DNA from 3 places in the Erysipelothrix rhusiopathiae genome. Region 2 is predicted to be linked to each of the others. Evidence: predicted binding sites of a transcription regulator. Region 2 holds the regulator's gene; each other region holds the start of a gene.
What was found. The regulator HrcA, encoded in region 2, represses chaperone genes, less so after heat shock. The targets are predictions, from matches to a motif close to TTTTAGCACTNNNNNNNNNNNAGTGCTAAAA.
Positions count from the first base shown of each region.

Region 1: the regulator HrcA is predicted to act here: its motif matches at 3,360-3,390, upstream of EL194_RS05780 (Hsp20/alpha crystallin family protein).
Region 3: the regulator HrcA is predicted to act here: its motif matches at 6,419-6,449, upstream of EL194_RS02620 (co-chaperone GroES).

Region 1 is NZ_LR134439.1:1,176,901-1,187,907, reverse strand. It holds gene EL194_RS05795 (ABC transporter permease) at 1-786, opposite strand, end outside; gene EL194_RS05790 (ABC transporter ATP-binding protein) at 780-1,481, opposite strand; gene EL194_RS05785 (CCA tRNA nucleotidyltransferase) at 1,478-2,803, opposite strand; gene EL194_RS05780 (Hsp20/alpha crystallin family protein) at 2,902-3,294, opposite strand; gene EL194_RS05775 (C1 family peptidase) at 3,488-4,807, shown strand; gene glmS (glutamine--fructose-6-phosphate transaminase (isomerizing)) at 4,869-6,680, opposite strand; gene EL194_RS05765 (alpha/beta fold hydrolase) at 7,000-7,776, shown strand; gene EL194_RS05760 (nitroreductase family protein) at 7,815-8,411, opposite strand; gene gpmA (2,3-diphosphoglycerate-dependent phosphoglycerate mutase) at 8,594-9,343, shown strand; gene gndA (NADP-dependent phosphogluconate dehydrogenase) at 9,450-10,874, shown strand; gene zwf (glucose-6-phosphate dehydrogenase) at 10,861-11,007, shown strand, end outside.
Region 2 is NZ_LR134439.1:1,285,204-1,296,210, forward strand. It holds gene mnmM (tRNA 5-(aminomethyl)-2-thiouridylate-methyltransferase MnmM) at 1-252, opposite strand, end outside; gene EL194_RS06280 (metallophosphoesterase) at 273-1,091, opposite strand; gene rnjA (ribonuclease J1) at 1,088-2,953, opposite strand; gene def (peptide deformylase) at 2,962-3,534, opposite strand; gene EL194_RS06295 (FtsW/RodA/SpoVE family cell cycle protein) at 3,710-4,966, shown strand; gene rsmD (16S rRNA (guanine(966)-N(2))-methyltransferase RsmD) at 4,966-5,511, shown strand; gene hrcA (heat-inducible transcriptional repressor HrcA) at 5,614-6,645, shown strand; gene grpE (nucleotide exchange factor GrpE) at 6,629-7,201, shown strand; gene dnaK (molecular chaperone DnaK) at 7,215-9,017, shown strand; gene dnaJ (molecular chaperone DnaJ) at 9,041-10,153, shown strand; gene EL194_RS06325 (ATP-dependent Clp protease ATP-binding subunit) at 10,225-11,007, shown strand, end outside.
Region 3 is NZ_LR134439.1:544,581-555,587, reverse strand. It holds gene EL194_RS02660 (hypothetical protein) at 1-618, opposite strand, end outside; gene EL194_RS02655 (LytR/AlgR family response regulator transcription factor) at 979-1,698, opposite strand; gene EL194_RS02650 (alkylmercury lyase) at 1,837-2,409, opposite strand; gene EL194_RS02645 (DUF1697 domain-containing protein) at 2,466-3,020, opposite strand; gene EL194_RS02640 (hypothetical protein) at 3,151-3,600, shown strand; gene EL194_RS02635 (ABC transporter ATP-binding protein) at 3,629-4,306, opposite strand; gene EL194_RS02630 (hypothetical protein) at 4,299-5,897, opposite strand; gene EL194_RS02625 (hypothetical protein) at 5,948-6,265, opposite strand; gene EL194_RS02620 (co-chaperone GroES) at 6,475-6,765, shown strand; gene groL (chaperonin GroEL) at 6,765-8,378, shown strand; gene EL194_RS02610 (hypothetical protein) at 8,996-9,232, opposite strand; gene EL194_RS02605 (restriction endonuclease) at 9,393-11,007, opposite strand, start outside.

The sequences.
Region 1 (11,007 bases), 110 kb from region 2:
TTTCGCAAATTCTTGATCTGCTTCAAGACGTTTTTGATCTAATTCTTTCTGTGCATCTTGAAGTTTTTCCGCGTCCGGCTTTGAAGCACGATCAAAACGTTGTGATGAGATTGCTGCTTCTTGCTCTTTGATACGGTCTTTTTGTGCTTCAATATCAACATCTTCACCAAAGACAAAGCGTGCACTGGTGAACACGTCAATTTCTTTATCCAAATCAAGACCATACATAAACCCGAGTACGTTTCCGGATCCTATCTTACTTTGACCCCGTTCAAGGTTCATATACAAACTGGATTCCGCAAACCCTACTATTTTTAGATTTGCTGGCTTAAATACATCATTTTTCTTTAACTTTAAAGTATCCCCAAGTTCAAAACCTCGATGTTCATGGAGCACCTTATCAACCACTACTTCATTTTTTTGAGTTGGCATGCGTCCATCCACAAGGGTAATATCTTTTTCGGTTTGTTGATTAATTTCAATAACCTTCATGACACCATCAACATCACGCAGTCCAATGAATGCATCACCATCATAAACACCGACTGCATCCCCATCCACAATATCACTGAGCTGTTCCAACATCGCTTGATCAATACCAAGACTGTGACGGTATTCTAAATCCATCACTTCGCTTTCTTTCATGTATCGATCCCCTGTAGCACGCATGTCATATCCCGTTACACGAATCCCAACAAAAAAACCAACCCCCAACGCGGTAATTATAAGGATCGCAACAAACTGAAACCATTTGGCCTTAATTTCGCGTAGGATATCTTTTACCATGAGATGTCATCCACCGACTTCACATGGTCATTAGCCCAATTTCGTTCAACTTTACCGTTTTTAATTTCAATAACACGGTCTGCAATTTGTGTAATGGTTTGATTATGGGTAATAATCACAACCGTCATATTATAGATATCGGAGCAATCACGAAGCACACGAAGTACTTGTTGACCGGTTTCAGTATCCAATGCTCCTGTAGGTTCATCACAAAGTAATAACTTTGGATTCTTGGCTATTGCCCGTGCAATCGCGACACGTTGTTGTTCGCCACCTGACATTTGCGCTGGAAAATTCCCCATACGTTTATCAAGACCCACTTGTTCTAAAATTATTTGAGGATTCTTAGCATCTTTACATATTTGGGTCGCTAGTTCCACATTCTCCAAAGCGGTAAGATTTGGAATTAAGTTATACGATTGGAAAACAAAACCGACATCATCACGTCGATAAGCCGTCATTTCGCAATCACTCATACCCGTAATTGCCTTACCATCGATGGTAACACTTCCAGAAGTGGGGGTATCCATACCACCAATAATATTCATTACAGTTGTTTTACCTGCTCCCGATGGTCCAACAATGACGATGAACTCACCTTTATTAATTGAAAAATCCACCCCTGCACATGCTGAGATTTCAACGTTTCCAACTTTGTATACTTTTGTAATATCTTTAACTTCAATATAACTCATTCTTCATTTACCTCCTTAATACAATTCAACAGTGATTCATGCGTATTTGGAAGCGTTCCTTCAATAACACGATCCAAGCACATATTTAAATACTTATTAATTGTTTTTCCTTCAATACCTAATTTTTTTAAGTCCGACGCCGTGATCACAAGATCACGAATGGATGTAGGACGTTTTTGATCTCTAATTTCTTGGATAATTTGACTTATATGCGTACATCGTTGTAGCTGATACTGTGCTCGCGAACCTTTAGCTAAGTTATCAGCACGCTTTACTGCCATTAAGTCCTCAACCCACTCAATTCCATGAACTCGGATGAGTTGTTGGAGTTGCGCGGATACCGGTTGTAATTTTAAATCATGTTCAAGAATCAATTTCTCTAAGTACGCGATCTTCTTTATTGAGAATTGCAATGCTTCAAAAAAAGGACGCGCTATAATACAGCTTGCTTGCGCATGACCCGGATAGTGTGCAATACCTTGATCATCTACAGTTTGCACGTTACTTTTGCCTAAATCATGAAACAACGCAACCAATTTCAAATCAACACGATTTGGAATTCCTTGCATTGTACGAATGGTATGCTCGTAAAGCGAGTATTCATGGAATGGATTATGCTGATCAAACCCAAGTGTTTCCTTGAGCGGTGGAAAGAGTGTCATTAAAAATTCAGGACAAAGAAGGCTTGTCTCTAAAAAATATGGACCCAGCAAATAACGTGAAAGTTCTGGATATATTTGTACTAGTTTTAAACGTTGGAGTGACTCTATCTGTGTTTGCACCACATAGAGTGTTTCCGCATCAATGTCAAAACCGAGCTCCGATTTAAAGCGATAAAGACGCGCAATACGTAAAACATCCTCTTTAAAACGAACTTTAGGATCCCCAATAACACGGAGTGTGTGGTTTTGTAAATCCTTAACGCCATCATAGTAATCTATGAGTCCATGACGTGGATGATAATAAAGAGCGTTAACCGTGAAATCACGACGCTTTGAATCATCGAAAAGATGATTAATAAATTCTACGCGTGATGGACGTCTTCCATCCTCATAATCCCCTTCAAGCCGCATTGTTGAAATTTCAAAATGTTCTTCACCCGACATAAACTTAATGCCGTAATCATGTCCATTTGATTCAATTGAATATTTTTTATAAATTTTTAAAAGTTGTTCCGGTAAGGCATTGGTACATAAGTCTATATCAAAGGATCGATGTCCCATTAAAGCATCACGAACAAAACCACCAACAACAAAAACTTCAAATCCACGGTTGGTAAGCTCCATCATAACAATTTCAATATTTTTTGATAATTCGATCATTTGCATCAACTCCACTTAAATTATAACACCCTTCGTTCAAAGGTGAGCATTGTTCACCAAAAATTAACAAATCAAAAAAAGAGGATTTCTCCTCTTTTCTACTGAACACGAATCTTACTGGAGTTGTGTTCTTCAACTTTTGTTGGAAGTGTAATTTGGAGTACACCTTGTTGGTAGCTTGCATCAATTGCGTTCGCATCAACTTCCGCAAAGCGAATTTGACGTTTAATGTTTTTTTGATTGCGTGATCGATAGAAGTAATTTTTTTCGTCTTTTTCTTCTGATTCGCGACGCGTTGCTTGAATGGATAAGATATCACCACTAAATTCAATATCAATATCTTCCTTTTCAAATCCTGGCATTTCAATTTCTACGAAATAACTTCCTTCTTCACGATAGATATCAACACCGGTTCCATAACCTGCGTTATTCATAAAATCATCACCAAACAAGCTTTCTAAAAGTGTTGTCGGTCTTACTGTTTGTTTCATATAATTACCTCCTATTTTAGCACTCGCCCACATAGAGTGCTATTACACCTTTAGTATATCACATTAATTAGCACTGTCAATACAAGAGTGCTAATGAATGACAATTAGGCTAACCTTTCTTGACACCCTTATTATACAGGCGTATAATACCAATTAAATTAGGTGACCCTAATTAAATACAGGAGGTCCTATAATGACTATTTCAAAATCATTGTTATCCGAATTTAAATCGGAATATCAAAATAATAAAGCGGCTCGTACGCTCGAAAACGCAGTAACACACAGTGGAATTCACGACATCGCTGTGGATCATTCATTATCATCACGCTATCCTGATGCCTTCTCTGTTCAGGCAAAAACAGGTCAAATTACAAATCAAAAGGCAAGTGGACGTTGCTGGATGTTCGCATCGCTTAACACAATGCGCGCCGATGTCCTTGGATGTCTTAATGTTGATTCCTTTGAATTTTCAGAAACCTATCCATTCTTTTGGGATAAACTTGAAAAAGCAAATTACTTCCTCGAAAGTATTCTTGAGACAAAAGAAGAACCAACCGATGGACGTTTGATTCAACACCTTCTATCCGGCCCCATTCAAGATGGTGGTCAATGGGATATGTTTAAAGGAATCTTAGAAAAATACGGTGTTGTGCCTAAAGAAGCAATGCCTGAAACTTTCCACAGTTCAAATTCCGCATTTATGAACAAGATCATCACATCAAAACTTCGCGAATTTGCTTATGAACTACGCGAATCCGAAAACCCACGTAGTAAAGATGAAATGTTATATGAAATTTATCATATTCTATGTTTATGTCTTGGAACACCACCTGAATCATTCAGTTATGAATACCATGATAAAGATGGTAATTACAAAAAAATCGATACCATTACACCGGTTGATTTTATGAATCAGTATGTAGGTTGGAACCTTAAGGATAAAGTAAGTATCATTAATGCCCCTACTAAAGATAAGCCTTATGGAAAAGCATTTACCGTTAAATATTTAGGTACGGTAAAAGAAGCCGATCCAATTAAATATGTGAATGCTCCCAGCCATATCTTAAAAGAAGCTGCGATTGCCCAACTTCAAGATGGAAAACCTGTATGGTTTGGATGTGATGTTGGACAAATGCATGATCGCGATAACGGTATTATGGCTAAAGATGCCTTTGATTTCAAAGGTGTTTTAAACACTGAATTAAATCTTGATAAAGCCGGTCGTCTTGATTATGGTGATAGTTTGATGACGCATGCAATGGTATTTGTGGGCGTTAATTTAGATGAGAATGGAAAACCAACACGTTGGAACGTTGAAAACAGTTGGGGAACTGATCGTAATGCACGTAAAGGCTATTACACCATGACGGATGAATGGTTTGATGAATACAACTACCAAGTTATGGTGGATAAGAAATATGTACCTAAAGATTATCTTGAAGCGCTAGAAAGTGATCAAGTCATTGAACTTGAACCATGGGATCCAATGGGTGCCCTTGCGCTTGTGAAATAAAAACTGAGTGTATTTCTAATTAAACGATAAATAAAAAAAACGTATCCGAAGATACGTTTTTTTATTCTACCGTAACCGATTTCGCAAGATTTCGCGGGCAATCAATATCACAATCTCTAATATTCGCACTATAATATGCAAATAACTGATGTGCAATCACACTGATAAAAGGCATTAAGGCATCATCCACCTTCGGTATCAAAAGTACTTCGTCATATGCGTTTGACAAGGCGGCGTCACTGCTTATGATGAGAACCTTACCCGCTCTTGCTTGTACTTCTTGCACATTGCTGAGTGTTTTTTCTTTGGTGTTCATTTGCGTTAAAGTAAAAACAGAAAGAACATCCGGATCAATCAAGGCAAGCGTACCATGTTTTAACTCTCCTGCTGGATAAGCATCACTCATAACATAGGAAACTTCTTTAAGTTTGAGGGAAGCTTCAACGGATGTCGCATAGTCAAGCCCTCTTCCTAAGAAAAACACAGCCGAGACATCCATAAACTTGCGTGCTAATGTCTCAATCGCATCGGTTTGTTCAAGGAGCGCTTGTTGAGCGGTGACACATTCTTGAAACTTTACAAGTGCTTGATGTGGATGACTCGTGTCTTGCAACACTAAGGTGATGAGATAAAGCAAGGCTAACTGTGCCGTATATGCTTTAGTACTTGCTACAGACTTCTCAAATCCCGCACAAGTATATACACACACATCGACTTCACGGGCAATTGAAGATCCTTGCGTGTTCACAATTCCAAGTGTTTTGATACCTTGCTCCGACACCATACGTAAACACGCAAGACTGTCTGCGGTTTCCCCACTTTGCGAAATAAACCATGCACAGTCATCGTCATCGAGCTTTAAAGGATAATAGCGAAACTCGCTCGCTGTATGAACCATGACCCGGTAATTCGTTTCGGCTTCAATCCAATACTTTGCGCATAATCCTGCATAAAGTGCAGTACCACATGCAATAATGTGGATGGTTTTAATGTTTGTAAAAAAATCACAGGGGATGGGTAAGGATACGTTTAACGAACCCTCATCATCAGCTTGTGTATAAGTTCTTAATGTTCGATCAAGAACATCTGGTTGTTCATGAATTTCCTTCAACATAAAATGTTCAAACAATTGGCGATCTGATGATTCTTGATTCCAATTCGCAAAATGAATTACTTTATCTTTAACTTCGATACCATCAGATCGATACACCACAAACGAATCCGATTCAAGACGGACAATTTCACGATCATCAAGAAGTATATACTCATTGGTATAACTCAAAATTGGTGACATATCCGAACCAAGAAACATTTCATCTTTTCCGATCCCTAGACACAAGGGACTTCCGTAACGAATACCATAAAGAACATCGTGTTCGTTTGAAAACATAATCGCAAAAGCATAACTACCATGAATCCGGTCACAGAGTAATTCAATGGCTTTTTGGTTTGAAATTGATTGCTTTGTAAGGTAATCCAAATACTTTGCGGCAACTTCAGAATCTGTTTCAGATTCAAAACTGTAACCAAGTGCCAAGAGTTCTTCTTTTATTTCTAAATAATTCTCAATGATGCCATTATGTACCAACACAACGTTTTCCGTGCCATGTGGATGAGCGTTATTTTTAGAGGCGCGACCATGCGTTGCCCAACGCGTGTGGCCAATACCACAGGATGGCTCCCCTTCACGAGCTGCTTCAAGTTGCTTTTCCAGATTCTTTATTTTCCCTTTTTCTTTATACGTTATTAATTTTTTGCCTTCTTGAATCGCTAAACCAACCGAGTCATACCCTCGGTACTCCAAGTGGGATAATCCCACAGTTAAAACGTCGACAGCATTGCGCGTGCCAACATATCCTACAATTCCACACATATTATATATCTCCTATTATATTTAAGATTATGGGTGATAAGGGATTTGTTCAATTTGTCCTTATCTTACGATTCCATATAACCGAAGAGGCATCCGCCGAAGTCTCGATTCTCCTCTTTCCTCGTCGCTCTATATGAGCCAGGCGCTTAAATTCCTAAAAATCCTCCTTTCATTTTCTATTTTATCACAGTCTTTTTTATCCTTATTATCTTTTTTCTTAAACATCTATTTGGAGTAAAAATTAGAACTTAATCATTCTTTGTGTTTTATTCATAAGAGTTTGCTATAATGTGCATATTGTAATTTTGGAGGTTACACAATGTCTTATTTTAAGTTTATGGGGCATGAGATCTTTTATGAAGAATTCGGTATGGGAGACCCCTTGATTTTCCTACATGGTAATGCATCATCATCTGATGTTTTTAAACCGATTATTGATTTATATAAAGATGACTTTAAAGTCGTTCTGATTGATTTTTTAGGCTATGGGAAATCCGAGCAGATTGATACATTCCCACTTGATATTTGGGCTTATGAGGCTGCTCAAGTCTTAGAACTGATTCATATCAAAGATTATCGGGATGTGAAGTTAGTGGGAATGAGTGGTGGTGCGATTGTTGCAGTAAATATCGCTCTTAAAGAACCTGGACGCATCCACAAAATCATTGCCGATAACTTTCAAGGTGAATCATCAAGCCCTCAATTTCTTGAATCTCTCGCGCTTGAACGTCGAAAGTTACTTTCCAGTATACCGGGAAAATTTAACCTCCGAAGAATTCATGGAAAAAAATGGCATACAACAGTGGTTAATGAAACCAATGCAATCTTAGAGTTTGGGAATACACCCTACTTCGATGATTTGAGTAACCTACGTGCTCCCCTTCTTTTAACGGGATGTCGTGATGATCAACGCATTCGTAAATGTCATTACATCCATATCTATAATTGTCTCCTTAAAAAGGTTCGACATACCTCGATTTATTTATTTAAAAATGGTAAGTACCCCGCCGTACTTGCCCATCCTGAATCGTTTTCCGATTTAGCCTATCATTTCTTCGATGACGATGACACGATTCAAATCTATAAAGTAGAATAAAAAAAACAATCAGCTCAATCTGATTGTTTTTTTTTTACTTATTTAAAAACTTTTACTTTACCCTTTACATCTTGAAGTGTTTTAGGTTGTACTTCATCAATTGCTTTACCAAATGGCATTTGCGCAACTAATTTCCAACTTGATGGAATTTCAAAAGCCTCAGCTGCACTTGCATCCACAAGGGGATTGTAATGTTGTACGGAAGCTCCGATTCCCGCACCTGCTAAAGCGGTCCATGTTACCAATTGCATCATTCCATTTTCTTGTTCTGCCCAAATTGGGAAATTATCTGCATAAAGTGCAAATTGATCTTGTAAGCCTTTCACAACATCAGTGTCAATATAATAAAGAATTGTTCCTTGACCTTGTTTGAAGCTTTCCAATTTCGTAACTGTATTTTCAAAGCCTTCTTCAGGCGCTACTTTACGTAATGCTTCACGTGTTAAGTCCCAAAATGTATCACTGTGTTTTCCAAATAAAACGACTGCGCGTTGTGTTTGAGCATTAAATGCTGATGGTGTATGTTGAACTGATGCTTCTACCAATTCAATTACTTCCTCTTCGGTTAAAACTGCTTCCTTTGATAATCCATATCGAGAACGTCTAAGTTCTAAATCTTCAAAAATCTTAGTCATGACATTTACCTCCTGAGTCACTATGTTTTACGAATTATATTATATAGTTGCTGACTATGTTAATTCAAACCATATGCTCTAAAGATGATTGTGTAATTTTCAAGTTTGTGAACTAGTCTGGATAATGTAGATTTTAGAAAAGGAATGGTGTAAAATGATTAAAGAACTAGGAGGAATTGATTATGATGAAATTAGTTGTAGTTCGTCACGGTGAAAGTGAATGGAACGAAAAGAACCTCTTTACTGGATGGGCTGATGTAGAACTTTCAGAAAAAGGTGTAGAAGAAGCTAAACTTGGTGGACGTATGCTTAAAGAAGAAGGTTACGATTTCGATATCGTTTATACTTCATACTTAAAACGTGCAATCCACACTATGGACAATATTTTAAATGAAATGGAACGTACATGGTTACCAATCGTTAAAGATTGGAGACTTAACGAACGTCACTACGGTGCGTTACAAGGTTTAGATAAAGCTGAAACAGCTGCGAAATATGGTGAAGACCAAGTTCTTATTTGGAGACGTTCATTTGACGTTAAACCTCCAGAATTAGATCCTACTGACGAACGTGCTCCACGTAACATGGAAGCATACCGTAATGTAGAAGATAAAGATATCTTACCATTACACGAATCCTTAAAAGAAACAATTGAACGTGCTGTTCCTTATTTTGAAGAAACAATTAAACCTCAAATGTTAGATGGAAAACGTGTTCTTATTGTTGCTCATGGTAACTCATTACGTTCACTTGTTAAATATTTTGACAATATGAGTGATGAAGAAATCATGAAGGTAAACATCCCTACAGGAGTTCCTTTGGTTTATGAATTTGATAACGACTTTAATGTTGTAAACAAATACTACCTCGGTGACCAAGAAGCACTTAAAGCTAAAATGGAAGCAGTCGCAAACCAAGGAAAAGCTAAATAAATTTAAAAAACGAGTCTCACTCGTTTTTTTTCTTGTTGGTCTAAGTTATAAGGCTAGTTTATTAGCTTAGATTTTTGTACAATAGTTATAGACTTTGGAGGTAATTATGAAAAAAAATGATATAGGTGTTATTGGACTTGCAGTCATGGGGTCAAACCTAGCCCTTAATATGGCTGATCACGGGTATAATGTATCGATTTATAATCGTACATATGCTGTTGGTCAAAAAGTAATTCAAGAAAACCCACACGAAAATTTAAGTCTTTTCGAAAGCTTAGAAGATTTTGTGACTTCACTCGAAGCACCTCGTAAGATCATCCTTATGGTTAAAGCGGGACCTGCTGTCGATAAAGTAATTGAAAATTTAATTCCACTCCTTAACAAGGGTGACATCATTATGGATGGTGGTAATTCTAATTTTAAAGATACCATTCGTCGTACACAAGAAATTGAAGCCCTTGGATTCCGTTATTTAGGTGTAGGTATTTCTGGTGGTGAAGAAGGTGCTCGTTTTGGACCTGCTATTATGCCAGGTGGAAGTAAAGACGCTTATAAATTTGTTTCAAATATTTTAGAAGATGTTTCCGCTAAAGCACAAGGCGAACCATGCTGTACTTATATTGGTGAAAATGGTGCCGGACATTATGTCAAGATGGTACATAATGGAATTGAATATGCAGATATGCAGTTGATTGCGGAAAGTTATTCAATTTTAAAACATGTTGGTGGTTTTTCAAATGAAGAGCTTGAGCAAATCTTTAGCGATTGGAATCAAGGTGAACTTGATAGTTTCTTAATCGAAATTACAGCACAAATCTTTGGTGAGATTGATCCGGATACCGGTAAGCATATGGTGGATGTTATTTTAGATACAGCTGCTCAAAAAGGAACGGGTAAATGGACCGCTGAGGAAGCATTAAACACCGGAACGGATGCATCCCTACTTGCTTCTGCTGTTTTTGCTCGTTTTATATCCGCTAAAAAACAAGAGCGTGTTCAAGCACAAGAAATTCTTAACTATGAAGCACCTCATATACAACTAAACGATCGGGAAGAATTTATCGAACAAGTTCGTCAAGCCTTGTATGCAAGTAAGATTATTGCCTATGCACAAGGTTTTGACTTGATGAAAAATGCTTCCATTGAATATGGATGGGACTTAGACTTTGGTGCAATTGCGAAAGTATTCCGCGAAGGATGTATTATTCGTGCGAAATTCTTAAACCGTATTACGGATGCATATACCTTAAATCCTGAATTGCAGAACTTAATGTTGGATGCATCTTTTAAAGAAAGTCTTCTAGACTATCAAGGTAGTTTACGTGATGTGTGTGGTCTTGCCATTCAATCCGGAATCAGTGTTCCAGCCTTTACAAATGCAATCAGTTATTTCGATGCTTACCGTAACGGCCGTTCAAATGCAAACTTAATTCAAGCACAACGTGACTTGTTTGGTGCTCATACTTTTGAACGTGTTGATAAACAAGGCAGTTTCCACCACGAATGGAATCCCAGTAATGAAGCCAAATAATCATATCGTCGCAATTTTCGGAGGTACAGGTGACCTAACCTACCGAAAATTGTTACCTGCATTCTATAACCTTCTTGAAACAAAGAGCCTACCTGATTCGTTTCATCTTGTTGTGATTGGTCGACAAGAGTTA
Region 2 (11,007 bases):
TGTAAAGGGTGCTTTTTCTTCGAAATTAACACGACTGTGATCGGAGTGGATATAAGTGATGTTGGAAAAGTTTTGGTTTAATTGTTTTGAACTCAAGATTGCTTCTTCTTGTATATCGATGGCGTAAACATGACCGGCATGATTGGCTAGAAAATGCGTATCATATCCATTACCACAGGTCATATCCACGACAATTGAGTCCTTATTGAGAAATTGTTTCATCCATTGATGGGATCGTTCTTTATGATTCATAATACCTCCAAAAAAAAGCCCTATGCTTCGGGGCTTTTTAAAATAACAATCATGACATCAGGATTAGATAAAAGACGCATTTCAGGTTCTTTTAATCCTATTCCTGATGAGATAATTAAAGTTGTTTCGTCAACTGTTTGACGTTTATTAATATAGTCTGAAGACTCTGTGATCGAGCCAATAAGTGGTAATCGGATGTAACCACCCATTGTCTTCCCAGAAAGCATGAGATCCACTTCCGTATCATCAAATTCCTTCACATTATCCGGATTGTTTGCAATGGTAATGTTGAAGAGGTCCTCTGATGTTGTAGGGTAAGGGAACTCAGTTTCTTTGTTAATATCATTGTTCGCATCAATACCAACAAGTTGAATCGAATCGGTCGTAAAGTTGTGAACATCAATTTTTGTATTTGAAATGAGTTTAAATCCACTTTGTGTTAAAACTTCTTGCGTCACTTCATTTGCTTTACGGATATCATTTTCACCCAATACTGCATACTTACCAAGTTTCGCATTTACTTTACTTAATTTTTCAATCATTGCAGCTTGTTCCTTCTCAGAAGGAGCAGCTTTAAATAAATTACCACCAAATATAATCATATCGGGTTTAAATGAATCGAGTTCTATAAGTGCTTTATCAAGATTTTCTTCATGACTGTATACATCGGATAGAAATCCAATTGAAAGATTGTTGAAGGATGCAGGAATGCGTGTTGATTCCACCGTTTCAATACGCAACTTAACACGCTGAGGTGCAAAATGTGTCATTTCAAAATAAATTAGTGATGACACAATTGCAATCAACCCCAGTAAAACCGCTAACTTTTTTTTACTCATGCTTCACGAGCTTGTTGAGGTTTTGTTGCTTTCGGTGTTTTTGGTTTTTTAGCATCCTTTTGTTGTTTCGGTTCATTATTTTGTTTGTTGTTATTTTTCTTCTGTTTTTTTACAGGTTTTGTTTCTTGACCTGAGTTTTCTTTTTTATTTTCGACTTTTACCGGTGTCATCGCTGTTTTTTGGTTTAAGATTACAGGAATAACAAGTGGGTTACGTTGAGTATGTTTGTAAAGGAAGGGCTCGAGAGAACCACGAATTGTATTCTTAATTTCTCCAAAGGTAACTTTCTTTGTCATACGTTTTTTAAGTGCTTCATAAACAACAAGTTCCGCTTCTTTAAGTAATGTTTGATTTTCTTTAATGAATACAAATCCTCGTGTAACAATAGTTGGTTTACATAGAATTTTATTTTGACGTGAATCAATGGTTACTACAACTGAAACCAGCCCACTGTCCGATAAAATCTTACGATCTTTAAGCACTGCAGTCGATAATCCACTCGAATCATTTCCATCAACATAAATGTCATCGGCTTGAATTCGGGTATCACTCATGAATGCAACACCATCACGTAGTGCAACAACATCACCGTTTGAGCAAATAAAGATGTTATCTGGGTCAACACCCGTCTCAATTGCTGTTTGACGATGTGCTTTAAGCATCTTGTATTCTCCATGCATTGGCATAAAGAATTTCGGTTTGATTAATTGAAGCATCAGTGTTTGTTCTTCTTTTGAAGCATGACCTGTTGTATGAATTGAGTTGAGCGGTGAGTTTGTTAGGACATTTGCACCGGCACGAGTCAATTGGTTTACAACATGGGAAACACTGGTAGCATTTCCAGGAATTGGGCTTGATGAGAATACGACCGTATCACCAGGCATAATGCTGATTTGGCGGTGTGTTCCATTTGCAATACGACTTAACGCAGCCAAGGGTTCCCCTTGGCTTCCTGTACAGATAATACAAGATTGATCAGCAGGAAGTTTATTTAATTGATGAGCATTAACAAAGTGTTTGTCAGCTGCATCAATATGACCGAGTTTACGTGCGATATTAACAACGTTATCCATCGAACGACCAAAGATTGCAATCTTACGACCATCCGCAATAGCAGCCTCGATAATTTGCTGAACACGATAAACGTTTGAAGCAAAGGTAGCAATGATGATACGACCTTCTGTCTTGTTGAAAATTCGTTTAATTTCACGTCCAACTTCTTTTTCACTGATGGAAAAGCCACTAACTTCTGCATTGGTAGAATCACTCATTAAAAGCGTAACGCCAATTTCACCCATATAAGACATAATTTGGTAATCTGGATTATTTCCAACAGGCGTTAAATCAAATTTAAAGTCTCCTGTTGAGACAATGCGTCCATTTGGTGTATTAACAAGAACCCCAAGTGCATCGGGAATCGAGTGAACAACATTAAAGAATCCAATAACAAAATGTTTTGTTTTAATTGTAGATTTTGAATCGATTTCTTGAATTTTGTGTTTTGTTCTTATTTTTCGTTCTTCAAGTTTACGTTCAATTTGAGCTTTCGCAAATTGCGGTGCGTAAATCTGAGGTACGTTCACTTTTTGGAGCAAGAAAGGAATACCACCAATGTGGTCTTCGTGTCCGTGTGTAATAACGAGGGCTTTAACTTTCTTTTGATTACGAATTAAGTGAGCATAGTCTTGAATGACATAATCAACACCCAATAAGTTCTCTTCGGGGAACATTACCCCGCAGTCAATAATGATAATTTCATCATCATGTTCAATACAGTACATATTCTTACCGACTTCGCCCAAGCCACCTAAAGCATAGACTAGGGTATCGGTTTTTCTTAATTTCATATTTTTTTCGTCCATATAATCTCCTATTCTATGATTTTAAGTCCTTTTTCAGCCATCCATGGGTCTTTTGAATCAATATGATCGTAAAAGAGTACACCATTTAAATGATCAATTTCATGTTGTAAAACAATTGCTAAGATGTCTTTTGCGACAATCTCAATACGTTGGTCTGTTATCATATCGTATGCTAAAACTTTAATGCGTTGGCTACGACGAACAAGTCCTGGGTAATCCTTACGAATGGATAAGCAACCTTCACCATAACTGAGTGCACATTGCTTTACCGAATTTGAAACTATTTTAGGATTAACTAAAGCATATTCAACCGTTTTTACATTTCCATGTTTATCTTCAAGATCAACAACAAGTGCTGTCATTTGTTTCGCAACACCAATTTGAGGTGCAGCAATTCCGTTTGCAGGTTGCAAATTATACTTTTCAGCGAGTTCAGGATCTCTTGAATCACGAACATATTGCAACATATTTTCAAGTGTATTACGGTCTTCTTCCGACAAAGGAAAAGACACCGGTTCGCATTTTTCACGCAGAACTGGGTTTGGATCTAGGACAATTGTGTCCATATTTATATCGTGCATTTAAAATTCCTCTATTCCATGATAAAAATAAATAATATATATGCCATATATTATAATATTTAAGTATGAATTATATGTGGGTCTATTCAAACTCTTTATGCATAGTTTATCGTATTTTTACTCTTTTTGAAAGGCTTTCGCTTATTTTTCATTATATCTATGATAGAATAAAGCCATGAAGAAAAGAAAAATATCACTTAAAATGCCAATGGGCTATAACCGCCCAATCCATGCAGCAGCATTAATATTAAATATCTTTGGGGTCCTTATGGTTATCTCAGGAAGCATGACATCCGGAAGTACGCCGAAGTCACTAGTCTTGGTTGGGGTTAAGGAGCTCGTTTTTGTGATTGTATCCTATATTATGATGGTTATGGTCGCTCGAAGATTTTCACTTAATTATTTTAGAAAAAATTATGCGAAAATATTACTTTTAATGGTTGGTATGTTGGGAATTACGCTTGTTTTCCCTGCAATTAATGGAGCGAAAGCTTGGATTAATCTTAAAGTAATGACCATACAACCTAGTGAGTTTGCTAAGATTTTTGGAATCCTTACGATCGCAACATTTCTTGCAGATCGTAATAAACGAACAAGTGCTAGCACATTTGATATGGTTAAAAAGCCATTCTTTATTATTCTTGCGATTTTCGTATTTGTTGTGAAAGCGCAGCATGACCTTGGGTCAGCGGTTGTTATTATTGGTGTTGCATATATCTGTGTTTTAATACCATCACATGACAAACTAACACGATTACAAAAAGTAATGTTTATTCTTGCAGGTGTAGGAATCATAGGACTGATCTTTCTGGATTCTTCGTTCGGAATTAGTCTCATTGAAAAATTAAACATTCCGCCTTATATGATTGGACGATTTAAAACATCCTCGAATCCATTCTTGGATCGTTATGGAAGTGGATATCAAATCTTTAATGGAATGGTTGCGATGTTTAAAGGTGGTCTTTTTGGAATGGGTTATGGGAATAGTTTAATCAAATATGGTTATCTTCCAGAAGCTCATACGGATTTTATTCTTGCTATAACAATTGAAGAATTGGGGATGATTGGGTTCTCGGTGATTCTAATTGGATATGGAACGATGCTATTCCAACTGGTTAAATATTCATTTAAAGTTAAAAAAGAATCCGATAAAGTTATTTTAATGGGGACTGTTGCTTATATTATGATTCACTTTATCTTTAATATAGGAGGTATTACGGCACTGATTCCTCTAACAGGAGTACCGCTTCTCTTTATTTCTAAGGGGGGATCCAGTCGTATGGCAATCATGATTGCCATTGGTCTAACACAAAATGTAATTTCCCGATATGAAATGGGTATTATTAATGTAAAACGTAAAGACCAATTACGGATTAAACAAGAAGAAACAAAACGTAAAGAAAATTTAAAACGGTTAACAGAGGTAGTGTAATGAGAGTTGTAGCAGGAAGATTTGGATCAAGACCCATCAAAACATTAAAAGGAGATACGACACGGCCTACAACGGATAAGGTTCGTGCCGCAATTTTTAATCGAATTGGACCTTTCTTTAATGAAGGGGCAATGTTAGATGTATTTGGTGGATCGGGTGCGATGGCAATTGAATCAATTAGTCGCGGTATCGAGCGCGCAGTAGTTTTTGAAAAAGATGTACGAGCTTTTAGTGTTATCCAGGATAATACAAAAACATTTGGTCTTGAATCGCGCATTCAACTCAAAAAAGGTGATTCGATGAAGTTATTGGAAACGGTATCCGGTTCCTTTGAATTTGTTTTCCTTGATCCACCTTATCGCTACGCGCAAACACTTGAAATCATAAAGTTGATAATCAAGCGTGATTTGGTCGTAGATGGTGGGTTGATAATTTGTGAGACGGATAAAAATTACGACTTACCTGATGAGATTGATGGTTATTCGTTAGATTGTGTTAAAGATTATGGAATTAGTAAAGTACGATACTACAAAAAGGACAAATAAGTCCTTTTTTATTTTTTAGCACTTAAAGGTTGACAGTGCTAAACTCGTGGTGTAGAATAATACTAGACACAAAGAATAGAGTGTTTAGGAGGCGAGATTAATATGTTGACGCCACGAAAAATAGAAATATTTAAGGCGATTGTTAAAGAATTTATTAACACAGCTGAACCTGTGGGTTCAAAGACGTTAATCGATAAATATAACTTATCATACTCGTCTGCGACAATACGAAATGAGATGTCAGATTTAGAAAAAATAGGACTACTGGAAAAGACACATACGTCCAGTGGACGTATCCCTTCAACAAAGGGGTATCGATTCTATGTAGAACACCTTATGGATGAAGAAGAGAATTACGGTATTGAAACCGCAATTGCACAAATCTTCTCCGATCGACGACTCGGTATTGATGAAGCAATTCGTCAAAGCTGTGATATCTTATCGCAAATGACGAATCTCACTACGGTTGTATTAGGGCCCAGTGCAATGAATGAAACACTGAAAAGTGTCCAGTTAATTCCATTGAGTGAATTTAATGCAATGGCCGTGTTCGTAACAGAATCAGGGCATGCGGAGCATCGAATCTTTAATTTTGATAGTAAAGTGGATGTGAATGACCTCGAGGCGTGTACTTCAATATTAAATGAACGATTAAAAGGTACAGCACTATCGGAAGTTGTAGATAAAATGGAGAGTTTAAGACCCATCTTATCGAAACGGATCGAAAAGTATGAGGTACTCTTTGAGGCGTTTGTGGGAGCATTTGTTAAATTTGCTCAGGACGAAGTCTATTTAAGTGGTGAACGCAATATGTTATACCAGCCAGAATTCTCAAACATAGAGAAACTTCGTGAAATGATGGATATGCTCGAAAACAGTGAAATGTGGCGTAACTTATCCACAGGACAAAATCACCTAAGTCTTAAAAAAGGCGATCAAAGTGAAATTGTTTGGGTTGATGATATGGCCGTTGTATCCAGTTCGTTTAATCTACTCGATAATCATGAACATAAGTTAATGATTGTGGGACCAAGCCGAATGGAATACAGTCGCGTTGTCTCGTTAATGGATTATGTTTCGGAGATGATCGAAACGGTGTATGGGAAAGGTGGCAATGATGAGCAAGATGAATAAAACCGCTGAAGAATTCAACGAAGAAGTTCAATTAGAACAAGAAGTTGAAGCAACAGACAGCGAAGAACTTGAAACTTCAAACTCAGAGAACGAGGCTTCTGAAACAGATGAAGCAATTGATGAGAATGAAGCCTTACGAAAAGAAATTGAAACGTTAAAAAACGACTATTTTAAAATGTTAGCAGATACAGAAAACTTAAAAAAACGTCTGCAACGTGAGCATGATCAACTGCGTAAATACCGAATTCAAGGTTTTGCGGCAGATGTATTGCCTGTGTTAGATAATTTGGAGCGTGCATTAAAACAAGAGACAACGGATGAAGCGTTAAGAGAAGGTGTACAAATGATTTATGATCAATTGATGGCATCCCTTAAAGCGGAAGGTGTGGAACCGATTAATGCATTAAATCAACCTTTTGATCCAAATATTCATCAAGCGATGATGACTGAGGAAAAAGAGGGAGTAGAATCCAATATCGTGATTGAAGAATTCCAAAAAGGATATATGTTAAAAGATCGCATTCTACGTGCGAGTTTAGTAAAAGTGAGTCTATAGGAGGATATATATTATGAGTAAAGTTATTGGTATTGATTTAGGAACAACAAACTCAGCTGTTTCCGTAATGGACGGTGGAGAAGCAAAAGTAATTACAAACCCAGAAGGAAATCGTACAACACCTTCTGTTGTAAGTTTTAAAAATGGTGAACGTATTGTTGGGGATGCTGCAAAGCGTCAAGTTGTTACAAACCCTAACTCAGCAGTATCTGTTAAACGTTTAATTGGTACAGGCGAAAAAGTTACACTTGAAGGCAAAGATTATACACCAGAAGAAATCTCAGCAATGATCTTAGGTTATATGAAGAGCTATGCAGAAGATTACCTCGGTGAAAAAGTTACAAAAGCTGTAATCACAGTTCCTGCATACTTTAATGATGCACAACGTCAAGCTACAAAAGATGCTGGTAAGATTGCTGGATTAGAAGTAGAACGTATTATTAACGAACCAACTGCAGCTGCGCTTGCATTTGGAATTGATAAGACAGATAAAGAAGAAAAAGTTCTTGTATTTGACCTTGGTGGTGGTACATTTGACGTTTCGATTCTTGAATTAGCAGATGGTACTTTTGAAGTATTATCAACAGCTGGTGACAACAAATTAGGTGGAGATGATTTTGACCACATTGTTGTTGATTATTTAGTAGATATTTTCAAAAAAGAAAACGGAATTGATTTATCATCCGACAAGATGGCAATGCAACGTCTAAAAGAAGCAGCAGAAAAAGCGAAAAAAGATTTATCTTCAACTGTAAATGCTTCAATTTCATTACCATTTATCTCAGCAGGTGAAAATGGTCCATTACACTTGGAAACAACATTATCACGTGCTAAATTTGAAGAAATGACAAAGAGCCTTGTTGAACGTACAATGGTTCCAGTTCGTCAAGCATTAAAAGATGCTGGACTTACAAAAAATGATATTCATCAAGTATTACTTGTTGGTGGATCAACACGTATTCCTGCAGTTGTTGAAGCAGTTAAAAATGAATTAGGAAAAGAACCTAATAAATCTGTAAACCCTGATGAAGTTGTTGCAATGGGTGCCGCAATTCAAGGTGGTGTTATTTCTGGAGATGTTAAAGATGTATTGCTTCTTGACGTTACACCATTATCATTAGGTATTGAAACAATGGGTGGTGTGATGACTGTTCTTATTGAACGTAACACAACAATCCCTACATCAAAATCACAAGTATTCTCAACAGCAGCAGATAATCAACCTGCTGTAGACATTAACGTATTACAAGGTGAACGTCCAATGGCTAAGGATAATAAATCACTTGGTTTATTTAAATTAGATGGTATTGCACCTGCAAAACGTGGTATTCCTCAAATTGAAGTTACATTTGATATTGACGTAAATGGTATCGTAAATGTTTCGGCAATGGATAAAGGAACAAACAAAAAACAATCTATTACAATTTCAAACAGTTCAGGATTAAGTGATGAAGAAATTGAACGTATGGTTCGTGAAGCGGAAGAAAATGCTTCAGAAGATTTACGTTTAAAAGAAGAAGCAGAACTTAAAAACCGTGCAGAACAATTCATCCATCAAATCGATGAATCATTAGCAAGTGAAGATTCACCTGTGGATGATGCTCAAAAAGAAGAAGTAACAAAATTACGTGATGAATTGCAAGCAGCAATGGACAACAATGATTTTGAAACATTAAAAGAAAAACTTGAACAATTAGAACAAGCAGCTCAAGCAATGTCACAAGCAATGTATGAGCAACAAGCTGGTCAACCTGAAGCAGATGCTTCATCAAATGATGAAACTGTAGTTGACGCTGAATTTGAAGAAAAAAACTAGTTTAAAAACTTTCGGAGGTAGATATGGCAGATAAAAGAGATTTTTATGAAATACTTGGAGTAAGTAAATCTGCCACAGATGCAGAAATTAAGAAAGCCTATCGCCAATTAGCTAAAAAGTATCATCCTGATATCAACAAAGAGGATGATGCTGAAGCTAAGTTTAAAGAAGTCCAAGAAGCTTACGAAGTCCTAAGTGATTCTCAAAAACGTGCGAGCTATGATCAATACGGCCATGCAGCCTTTGATCAGGGAGCAGGCGGTTTTGGTGGCGGCTTTAGTGGTGGCTTTGATGATTTCGGAGATATCTTTAGTTCATTCTTCGGCGGCGGAGGCGGCGGTCAGCGTCGTAATCCTAATGGACCTATGAAGGGTCAAGATCGCTTTATGAGTATGCGAATTGACTTTATGGAAGCTGTGTTTGGTGCAAACAAATCCGTGACTTTAAATGTAGATGAAGAATGTACATCGTGTCATGGGTCGGGTGCACACAGCAAAGATGATATCAAGACATGTTCACGTTGTGGTGGAACGGGTCAAACGGTTACGCAACAACGTACACCTTTTGGAGTTTTCCAATCTCAAGCAACATGTCCGGACTGTGGTGGTTCAGGTAAAACAATTACAAAACGCTGTGGTGAATGTCATGGTAAAGGATTTAATACCAAACGTGTCGAAGTCGATATTAAAATTCCTGCGGGAATCGTTACTGGACAACAATTACGTGTTTCCGGTAAGGGTGAACGTGGGGCAAATGGTGGACCGAACGGTGATCTCTTTATTGAGATTGTAGTCGGAACGCATAAACACTTCAGACGTGAGGGTAATGATATCCATATTAATATTCCTTTGTCGGTAATCGATGCCACATTGGGTACAGAAATTGAAGTTCCAACCGTGCATGGTGATGTTAAATTAACGATTCCAGCAGGTACACAACCCAATACTAAATTTAGACTCCGTGAAAAAGGGGTTCAAGACCTTCGTTCCGGACGTATGGGAGACCAATACGTTGAAGTTAAATTAGAAGTACCAACTAAATTATCACGTCAACAACGTGAACATTTAGAAGCGTTAAAAGAAACAGAAGTAAAAGGTGATAGTGTCTTTGACCGCTTTAAAAAAGCGTTCAAGTGACACACGTCACTTTTCTTTAGAATTTATATTAGCACTCTAAGTAGTCAATTGCTAAAACGGAGGTGAATTGCATGAACTACGAAAACTTAACTGAAAAAGCTCAAGCAGCTTTAATGGAAGCTGTGAATTATGCGACACAAATGCAACACAGCGCTGTGTCGTCAGCCCACTTGATGAAGGCAATCCTGAATTCAGGTGATCTTGATTTAATATTAGAAGAAACTGGAACCAGTAAGTCTAAACTTCTTCAATCTGCCGATGAAATTTTAGATAAACTTCCAAAGGTTCAAGGTGCACAATTAACCATGGACCAAGAAATCACGAATGTTTTCGCGAAAGCACAGGCATGGTCAACCAAACAAGGCGATACATATATTTCTCTATTTGCACTTTTTTTAGGAATCTTAGAAGCTGTAAATACTTATCGAAATCAAGCGGATTACCGCGCGATTGAAACTTCAATTCTTAGTCATCGTTCCGGTAGAGTCATGGATTCACCACAAGCAGAAAATCAAATTGATGCCCTATTAAAATATGGTCGAGATCTGGTAAAAGATGTTCGTGATGGTAAAATCGATCCAATTATTGGTCGTGACGATGAGATCCGTAGAGTAATCCAAATATTATCCCGTAAAACAAAAAATAATCCAATCCTTATTGGAGAACCGGGTGTTGGTAAAACGGCGATTGCAGAGGGACTAGCATGGCGGATTATGCGTGGTGATGTCCCCTTCAGTTTAAAAAATAAACAACTCATTGAGTTGGATATGGGTTCTTTAATTGCGGGTGCAAAATACCGTGGAGAGTTTGAAGAACGTTTAAAAGCTGTTCTCGAAGAAGTAGAACAAGCAGAT
Region 3 (11,007 bases), 740 kb from region 2:
AATTGTTTTTACTTCAATAATAATACTTTGATTAAAAGACTTATCAAGTCCATCTAGGCTGTATACCAATTGATTTTTTTCTTTTATGTAGGATGGTGTTCGATCATGAATTCCTATCTCCTCCAAAGATTGATTAAAAACGATGTTAGTATCATCAATGGATTCCGGCAAACTTACAACCAAAGTATGAGAATCATATATTCCAGATGTAGCAAGATAACTTACATCTAACTTATACTTTACGGTTTGCCCTACATCAACTGCTTTTAGAACCGGCTGAAAAAGAAGACTAAAACTTGATTGTTCTTTTTTTTCGGTCCGTATTTCATCATCTATACTTGTGTTTTCTTGTTTTTCGGATACATCAGTATCCAATTCTTGTGTCTCGTCAATTTGTTGTAATTCTGTGCTTTCCTCTGAAGATTCATCAACCACAACTTGCTTTGGTTCAGAATTTTTTTCTTCATTTTCATCAAGTGTCTTCTTTACCTCACTCGACTGAGATTGTTCAAGTACTGGTGTAGCCTCATTGTTTTCTATGCTTGAGGCAGGAATTATCGTCGAGCTAATCATTAACCCCACTAAAAAAAGCGGTAAAAAACGATATCTTTTTTTCATAATATCCTCTTTCTAAAAGAATTCAGTACATCATTATGATAATAATGGATTCCAATTGTATATGATGATAATAAAAGAAATTAACTTTTCCCGCAGAACTCAACACAATAATAAGTCTATATATAAATAACATAGCATAGAAGCATTTATTTCTCAAATCAAAGAATTTCTTGCAAATTCTTCTCTATCGCAGTAATGTTTACAACGCCATTTGATTAATTGATAAAACCTGGAGTTAATACCTTAATCTAATCAATGAAATGGAACGATTTTTTTAAAAACCGTTCTTATAAACACATGTCGAATCTTTTTATATCCACCACTTCAAGTTTTTGTTTTTAATAATTCTCAATGTTTATCTTAAATTTTTTTTAAATATCCTTGGGACTCTTTTAACTTCGATACAATTTTTGAGTAGCGTCCACGTGCTATTACAATCGATTCTTCAAAATTTATAATTTTAAGTTCTTTGCTGCTTAACTGTACTAGATATCTCAAATTGATAATGGTTCCATGGTTCGCCCGTACAAATATCAGCTCATCTAATGACGCTTCAATCGACTTAAGAGATTGATTCATAACAGTATAAGTTCCTGCATCGGTATAAATAACGGGGTGACGCTTCTCATAGATGATTGCTTTAATTTGATTTTGTACCAGTCTTACCACACCCTCTCGTGTCTTAAAGATGATGCTTTGATCACAATTTTTAATCTTTAAAATCGCAGCGCGTAATGTTTCCTCTAAAGTTGATTCTAAATTTTCTTGAAACATTGATCCATAAATATTGGTTCCATAAGCCGTATGCATTACATCATCAAGTGACGATATAAAAATTACGATAAGCTTTGGATTTAAGCGTTCAAGCGCATGGATGCATTCGATTCCTAATTGATCGGGTATCATTACACTGATGATTAGAATATCAATCCTTGAACATAATGGATCTTTTTGAAGATCTTCAAATTTTGTGTATAAGAAACACTCCTTAATGCTATGGCGTTTTTTTATCAGTAAGAGTCTTTGGAAAAACCGGTGCCTAACATCTTCACACTCATGAACAACTGCAATATGATACATCTGTTTCCCCCCTTAGAATATTACTTAATACGCTATAAACATATAAAACCCCTAAAAATTTTATACACTACTTTTTAAATAATACGTAGAAACAATTCAATTGAGTAGTTCATTTGTACGAGTGGTAAAAAAAAGATCTCATGAAACTGAGATCTTCGCTTTAATTACATCCAGTGCATAATCAAAAAGTTGGACAGACAATACAAATGCCTCCGGTAATGTATAACTCACGCCACCACTACATGGAACGTCATCTTTAGCAATGAATTTGATTGAACTGCACGATTTAGAGGCAACACAGCAACCGGACTTCGCATTTGGAACCCAAACCTTCAGTGGGACGTCTTGGAGGTTTTCACGTGTGATTCTGGTGCCATCAAGACAAATAATTTCTGAATCCTTCAGAGATAAAAAGCACATGGCATCAAATGCACACATTGCGTAGACCTCTTCAACACCGGGTATTGAAACTTTAAAAGCGGTTTTCTGACCCGATATTGGATAGCATGCCTTACAAGAGGCATTTATTAAGTCACAATCGTAAAGTGATTGCGAACATGATAACCATGCTTCATCAGCAAGGTTCCCTTCCAAAAGTCGGCCCACAAATTCTTGGTACTCCTTTTGAAGTGCGGATGAAAGTGCTTGATACCGCTCATTAAAATCAGGATTTAAATCCAATTGTTTTTTTAAGATTTCGTATTGATTCATAGCATACTCCTTTCGCACTTATTTTATTCTAATTGCGAATGGTTTGCAACAACTTTCTAATCCTTCAACTTTTGGGAGAGTTCTAAAAGCTTGTAAACGGTATTGGCCGTTCGAAGAGTTACACAATTATTGATTGAAGTACTCGCAGTTTTGGACCAACGGGATTTCGAATAGTTTTGAAGGTCTGCGGACCAATAAATAACATCGAGTCCCGATTGAACCGATTCAAATTCCACATGCGCTTCACCCATGACTTCAATAATATCATCGAGTTTTGCAGGTGGTATTACAAAAATTGCAGTATGATAATTAGCTTTATTGGTCTTATCCCACCAAGCAGGCGCTTCATTTAAAACTTGTTCTAGGTGCTCAAGCGTTATAATGACAAGCGGAATTTCAAATTGAAAAAAATCTTTGAGGGTTCCTTCTAATGCTTCTTGCATTGATTTTAACGCTTCATTTTCACTTTTAAAAATAACATTCCCACTGTTTATGTACGTTTTAACGGAAGTATAACCCAGTGATTCAAAAATCTGTTTCAAGTCAGCCATCGGAACTTTATGCTTCCCGCCAACATTAATACCTCGTAATAATGCAATGTATGTTTTCATAAGAACCTCGCTTCATCTTTGATTATACGCGTAAACCATTTACCCTACAATCCGAGACGATTTCAATAAAATTTTATTTGTCTTGTTTAACGATATGTTATGCTTAAGAAAAGCGATTAAGGGGGATGTTATGAATATCCGTACATTTCAAAAAAATTTTAAGATTAAACACGAAGAAACCATTCTGGCTTGGATTCAAGATGGTCTTATTCCAGGTGCCTATTTTGATAAGCCGAAACAAACATGGATAATTCCGGATGCAGCACGACCACCTTATACAAAAGCACGTGCTAAAAACACTTCTGCCATTTACGTAAGTATTGTAAGAGGTTGTATGGATCGATATCATGTCCTACCTCAGCTTTATCATCTTAGTCAACAAGAGTTTGATGTTTACATCCAGCAACTTCTTAAAGCCAATTTAATTTCCGTTGTCTATCATGATCAGATTGCTTACTATTACGCGACACCCGAGAGTGAGGCTTTTATTGCATCCAAGAATCCGTTGCGTTACCTTGAAACACTTTTAGGTGTCGCAGTGAAAGCGGCAACCGAAGGAACCATTAAAGGTATGTTTTAAATGAAAAAAGCCAAGGAAACTTGGCTTTTTACGTTTTAAGGACTTCTTTGAGATAACCATCTTGAAATATAAGTTGGGTTGGACATGTAACTGCAAGTGATTGAGCATGGGTAACAAGAATGATGGTGACGCCTTGTTCATGAATATCTTTAAGGATACGCATAATCATGTGCGCATTCTCAACATCCAATGCGCCTGTAGGTTCATCTGCAAGGATAACCTTAGGACTTTGAATCAGTGCTCTTGCGATAGCGACGCGTTGTTTTTGTCCCCCTGACAGTTGGTGTGGATATGCATTCTTTTTATCTTTGATATTTAACATTTCAAGTAATTGAAGCGCTTTTTCTTGATGTTCTTTTCGAATTCGTTTTACGGGCAGTAATACATTTTGAATCACCGTCATCGTTGGAATTAAACCAAAGTTTTGCATAATGTATCCAATGGATTTATTGCGATAGTTAGCACGTAAAGCATCATTCCAATCAAGGATATTCTTCCCTTCAAACAAGACACTTCCCTGTGCATCTTCAATTAAACCAGCAAGGGTATTGAGAAATGTCGTTTTTCCTGAACCGGATAATCCCGTTACGGCAACAAAATCGCCGCGTTTAATCTCGACATTTACATTGTTTAAAGCATGTACCTTCGCGTCATGATCTCCATACGTTTTTGAAAGTGATTTAATGGTATATATTGTATCAGACATTTTCTCCTCCAATAATATTTAAAATTTGAATTGCGTTAATGCGTTTTGTGATAAATTGACTTAATAGCGCAACAAGTACGATTAAGATTGAAATACCAATGCCAAGCACAGTCCACGTTAAATCGAGGGTAATGTGCATCGTTTCAATTCCAATTAACGTCGATATAAAGATAAGGCAAAATATCGATTTTAGATATGAACGGATAAGATATTGTTTCGAGTATCCCACAACTTGATATAAAGCAAAATCTAGAGAGCGATAATGAATATCTACAAACACCGCGCAAATCAAGCCAAATAAGCTAAAAATCATATTAATCATTCCCACGCCTAAATAACTCGCCAACATCAACATTTTCTGATGATAGAATCCTTCTTGAATGCTTTTAATCGATGATACTTGGTACTTAAATGTCGGTTCATTTAAATCATTCCTAATGTGTTCCACCTCATCTTCTGAAAGATTCATAAAAAAGAGTTCATCAATAAAATTACTGTTGGTTAATTGGAGATGTTGATTAATGTTTGAGATATCGAAATACGCAATTTGGTAGTCCTTTGATGAGAGTTCTGTATAGTCGCTAGGACCAAGGAATGTAAATGGCTTTTCCACAACTTCCGCAATGACATAATTTAACCCTTCTGAATGAATTTGGTCCCCCACACTGTATTGGGAGTCACTTGTAATGATTGGTATCGTATCGGTATTCTGATACCGTTTCACGGATTCTGTATTTATGTTATTAAGTTTTAAGGCCGTTTCATTTAGGAATATAAGATTTCCAAGTATATTTGATGAATGGGAATCAAGATAGAACACAATCATATGATCGTGGTATTTTTCGTAGGTGGTAGCGAGTTTATTGAGGATATCACCACGATAGAGCTCGGGATTTTGTTCTATTTTCATGGTTTCTTGAAGAGATTCCGGATACTTAGCAGACACGGACCAAGCCGAATCTAATTGAGCATAGTTTTTATAAGGTGATACTTGCCGGTTTAAATCCTCAAAAAGAATGAGCGATACAAACAACAACATCAAAGAGGTTGAAAATTGAAATACTAAACCCACTTTCTTGGTGATATTAAGACCAACACTTTTATTTTTCCTATATGCCCTTAAACATCTCCAAAATAAAATATTGATGATCAATCCCATCACAAGAATCATGATTGTTCCCGCTATGATAATTGGCATTCCAATCGGCAATTTAAAATAGTTCAAAAAAGGAACTGACAGTAGTGATGAGAAGAGAAACGTTGCGACGAGTTGCACCATATAATCTAAGGTGAAAGAGCGTAGTATTTCTGAGTAGGTAAAACCAACAATACGCTTAATTTCGAGTATTTCTTTAGATACAAAAATCCAATATTCTGATACATAAAAGAGATTCAAGACGATTGAAACGAATACAATCGAAAATAAAACCAATAAGAACAGATTATCCTTGATGAAATAAATGAGATTCGATAAGTTGGAAACATTATTTTTCGCTATATCACAATATTGATTGAAAAAGAACGAAGTACATACAATCATATACAGTGATAAAAGCACATGATAAATTGTCAATAATTTTTTTTTATTCATATTTAACACCCCTTATAATAACTCCCTAGTTTATTAGGGAGTTCCATCGATTAATATGCATTACCCCAGGTATAGCAGGTTTCGTTATATCCTGAAAAAGCAACTGCATGAACCGATGTATATGGACTTGGACGATAAGCTTGTTTTTTAGTTTGCTTTGATCCTATTTTTGCTGTCGCTGACATATATGAATATTTAGCTTCATCAAAAACGGTAGTTTTTGAGTTACATGCCTTCGATAAAAAATTTGCGCCTGACCAACCTACATTTTCCCAACCTACTTTGGCAAGTGCGGTTAACTGTGCGCCTAGGATCATCAGTCCAAATAACAGCATTATCGGTACTGTTTTCTTTATGCTTCGTCGCAAAATATCCCCCCTTTCACCTTGATTTTATTCTCTGTGATCAATTATTCAAGACAAAATGACTAGATTGTAGTCTTCATTGATTACTCTGTATTTTATAAGCATTTTCAAACAAAAAGGGATTGACAAAATTTGAAGTCAATCCTAGAATATAGGTGTTGGCACTCATACAAAGAGAGTGCCAGAGGTCGAAATAAAGGAGGAAACGCATCATGATTAAACCATTGTATGACCGCATTTTGTTAGAAGAGATTCTTGCAGAGTCCGCTACTGCAAGCGGAATCTTATTGCCGGAATCCAAAGAGAAGCCTTCTATGGCACGCGTTGTTGCTGTAGGTAATGGAACGAAAGATAAAGAAGGTAATACACTTCCCATTGATGTAAAGGTTGGGGATTGTGTCATCTATAAAAAATATGCAACAACAGATGTAACTTATCAAAACAAAGATTATTTAATTATCGACATGAAAGATGTACTTGCAATTGTGGAGGATGATAAATAATGGCTAAAGATGTACGTTATGGACAAAACTCAAGAGATTTACTCTTAAAAGGAATGGATACACTTGCTAATGCGGTAAGTGTAACACTTGGTCCTAAGGGACGTAATGTTGTTTTAGAACGTAGTTTTGGTTCACCGCTTATCACTAATGACGGTGTTACCATCGCTAAAGAAATTGAACTTAAAAACCCTTTTGAAAACATGGGGGCAAAGCTACTTTATGAGGTGTCCAATAAGACCAATGATGTATCTGGAGATGGAACAACAACCGCTACATTACTTGCACAAGAAATGATTCATAAAGGATTAGTGCATGTTGATCGTGGCGCAAATCCCGTATTAATGCGTCTTGGTATTGAAAAAGCATCGCGGGTAATTGCTGACTACCTGCTTGAAAACAGCAGTAAAATAGAGACGAGCAGCGATATCGCAAACGTTGCCTCAATCAGTGCTGGTAGCGAAGAAATCGGTACAATTATTGCGGAAGCAATGAAGAAAGTTGGAAATGATGGTGTCATTACAGTAGATGAATCCAATACATTTGAGACTGAATTAGAAGTTGTGGAAGGACTTCAATATGACAAAGGTTATATTTCACCTTATATGGTTTCAGATCGTGAGACCATGGAAATTGAGATGGAGAACCCTTATATCTTGGTTACAGATCATAAAATCTCAACAATCCAAGAAATTCTTCCCCTCTTAGAACAAATTGTTCAACAAAATAAACCATTCTTTATTATTGCTGAAGATATTGACAATGATGTTGTCTCAACACTTGTAGTCAATAAACTCCGTGGAACCTTCAATGTAGCAGCAACAAAAGCACCAGGATTTGGAGATAATCAAAAAATGATGCTTGAGGACATTGCGATTGCAACAGGCGCTACATTCATCAGTAAAGAACTTGGAATGAACATCAAAGAAACTGAAATCGATCAGCTTGGAACGGCTTCTAAAGTAGTCATCCGCAAGGACGAAACAACCTTAATTGGTGGAGCAGGAACCAAAGAGTCCATTGAAGAACGTGCAAGCGAAATTCGTTCTCAAATAAACAATGTAAGCAGCGACTTTGATAAGAAAAAACTTGAAGAACGTCTTGCGAAACTTACAAATGGTGTTGCTGTCATAAAAGTTGGAGCAGCAACTGAATCCGAAATGAAAGAGAAAAAACTACGCATTGAAGATGCACTCAACGCAACCAAAGCTGCGGTTGCAGAAGGTGTCGTGCTTGGTGGTGGATATGCCCTTGCTCGTGCCTACACGGATCTAAAAGATAACCTAAGTTCAGAAAATCAAGACGAAAATAGAGGTATTAAAACCGTCTTTGAATCAATCCTAAAACCACTCTGGCAAATAGCTGAAAATGCCGGATTTGATGGAGACGAAATCGTTACAAAACAACTTGAATCAGAGGTGAATATTGGATTTAACGCAAAATCAGGACAATGGGAAAACCTACAAGAATCAGGAATCCTTGATCCTACACGCGTAACACGCAATGCACTGCTCAACGCTGCATCGATTGCATCCCTCTTCCTAACAACAGAAGCTGCAGTTGCATCGTCAGTTGAAGAGAAACAAATCACTCCTGAAATGCCGCCAATGTATTAACAAATCAAAAGGAAGCCCATAAAAGGCTTCCTTTCTTCATCCATAGACTTCCTATAAAATCAATAATTTGAAATGGTATCTATCATCAGTGGTCAGTACTAGAGGGTATCTTATGTTAGAAATTTTAAAATGAGGTAAATGCTATGAAGTTTGAGAATAAAAAAAAGAAATAGCTAACGAGGATTTAATCGTCCTTTTCCGAGGAAAACGGTAAAAGAACAAAATTATGAAATTTAGCAGATTCCTTATCTCAAGGATAATATTGTTTCTTTGGACAGTGATCTTGTTTTTATCAAATTTGGCGAAGTTAATAAAGTTATACTCCTCATAGAGTATTAATAGAGAGTTGTCGATCCTGAATACATTGGTAGAATTGAATTACTGATTCATGATTTAGATGAGGACTTTGAATACAAGTATTATATCTTTGATGATTTACTGAGTGAGACGGTTGATTGCTTTATCGAGAATTTGAAGGTCTAACGACTAAAAAGAACTATCTCCTGAATTGGGAACTGACCTAGTTCCGTGGGATAGTTCTTTTTTATCAATCTAAATTGACCTACTATAAATTACATCTGAAGTAGCTCTAATTGTTAAAATGTGTTAGATTGGCACTAATTCTTGTTTGATTTTCTGAATAATAAAACGCCAATCCCTGAAATTAAGAAGCCAACAACTATCAAACTAATTCTCGCAACTAGATCTACCGTTCCTAAATTACCTTGTATATTTAAGACTCTGTAAAAAATAACATCTGTAATAATAAAGCTACCTAAGGTACTTCCTCCTAAACCTGCAAGAGCAAAACCTAGAAATATTAAAAGAAATGAAATTGATTTTTTTTCAGTCATGAATTCTCCCCCTGCTTTTGTATCTCAATTATAAGCATCAATATAGAGAGTTTCAATAAACACTATCACCGAATAATTCAATCTTAACCGTAGATATCCACTTTGATTTTTTAGGTGATTGCTAGATTTACGGCTACATCAAGATATCAACTTTTTTATATTACTTCATCAGTTTTCTTGCTTCTTCTAGATCAATTTTTACTTTATGACCGTGCTTTTGCAACATATATAATAACTCTGAGCCATTAATTAAAGTGATCGGTTTATCTTTGGCAAATCCATATGAATCTGCACCATAATTCGAAGTCGTGACTAAGATGCCTTTATTGGCCCCCTCATTTAAGAGCGTCCCATATAAATCTCGAACGGCTGAAACCCCCACTACATTAGTATATCGCTTCGCTTGAATAATTATTTTTCCACCTTTTAGAGGATCTGGATCAAATGCGACAGCATCAACGCCACCATCCCTGCTTGCTTGTGTAATTTTGACTTCGCCACCATTACTGTTAAACTCTTTCTCAAATAATTCACGAATTAGATTTTCGAAATCCATCCAGTCTAAACTCGCTAAATTTGTATCATCATCCATAGTATTAATGATTTCATAGCCATCAACAAATCGATCGTCCTCTCTATTGATTCGCGCTATTGGAGCTACTGGAGTCAACGTAGTTAATTTTGTAGCAGATATCCCTTTGTTTTTTCTGAACCATTCCTTAGGATCAATGTTTGCTAGATTAATGATTTCAAAATCAGATTTTTTTACCTCTGTAGACAAGATGAAAGGCGAATGATTTAATCCAGTTGATAGATCAACCGTCTCTATAAATCCATTAATAATGACACTCTCTACATAATTATATCTGTTATCGGAAATAAATATTTTTTTAAAAACAACAAGAACTAAACTATAAATCACTTTTTCGTATAGTTTATCAATATACGTCTTTGAAAAAGCTACTTCTTTAAATTCTTTACGCGATTTAATATATTTAACTTCTTTAATGGTTGGTAGATCTTCGATAGTCGGGAGTTTTAAATCTACAATTAAATAATTTCCTTCCACATTATATTCTACGAAACTATCACGAGAATATTCGACTGGGAAAATTAGCTCATCAATAATTGATTGGAAGTATACCTCAATACTTTCCTGGTTTCCCTCAGAAAATTTTTCTCTTAATAAGTCTATGTTTTTGTTTTCTAATTCTCTTTCGTTATCATAGTTTAGCTTATCATGCTTCCATTTTTCAACAAGGCCCTCATATAAAGCAACTTTCGACTGGTATCGTTGCTCCTCATTTTCTACGAATTGCGACCATTTTTCAACATCAGCATTGAAGAGTTCTAAATTTTCATTTTGATTTCGCTCACGATTATCTTTACTTAATAATTTTATGAAACCGAGTTTTTTATTATATTTAAAATCACTTCGTTCTGGTTTTGGTTCTGGTTCTGGCTTTTGTGGTTTCACAGGTTTCTGAACATCAAAATTCTCAAAATTTTTTAATGTATCCCAATCAAATCCTCCAAAAAGAAAATCATTTTCCAGTATTGATTCCAGCATTTTTTGTTTTTCTTCTGCCTCATACGTTAGTGCAATGGCTTCTTCTTGATTATATGCATGTTCCTCTCGAACTTGTTCATTCATTAATCTCCGAGAGGCAACCTCTTGTTTTCGTCTCCACTCTTCGTCCCATTGGTTCTCTAACAGTGCAACTCTATTTTTTAACTCACGTCTGTTTGGTGCCTTAATGATTCTGTGTTTATTA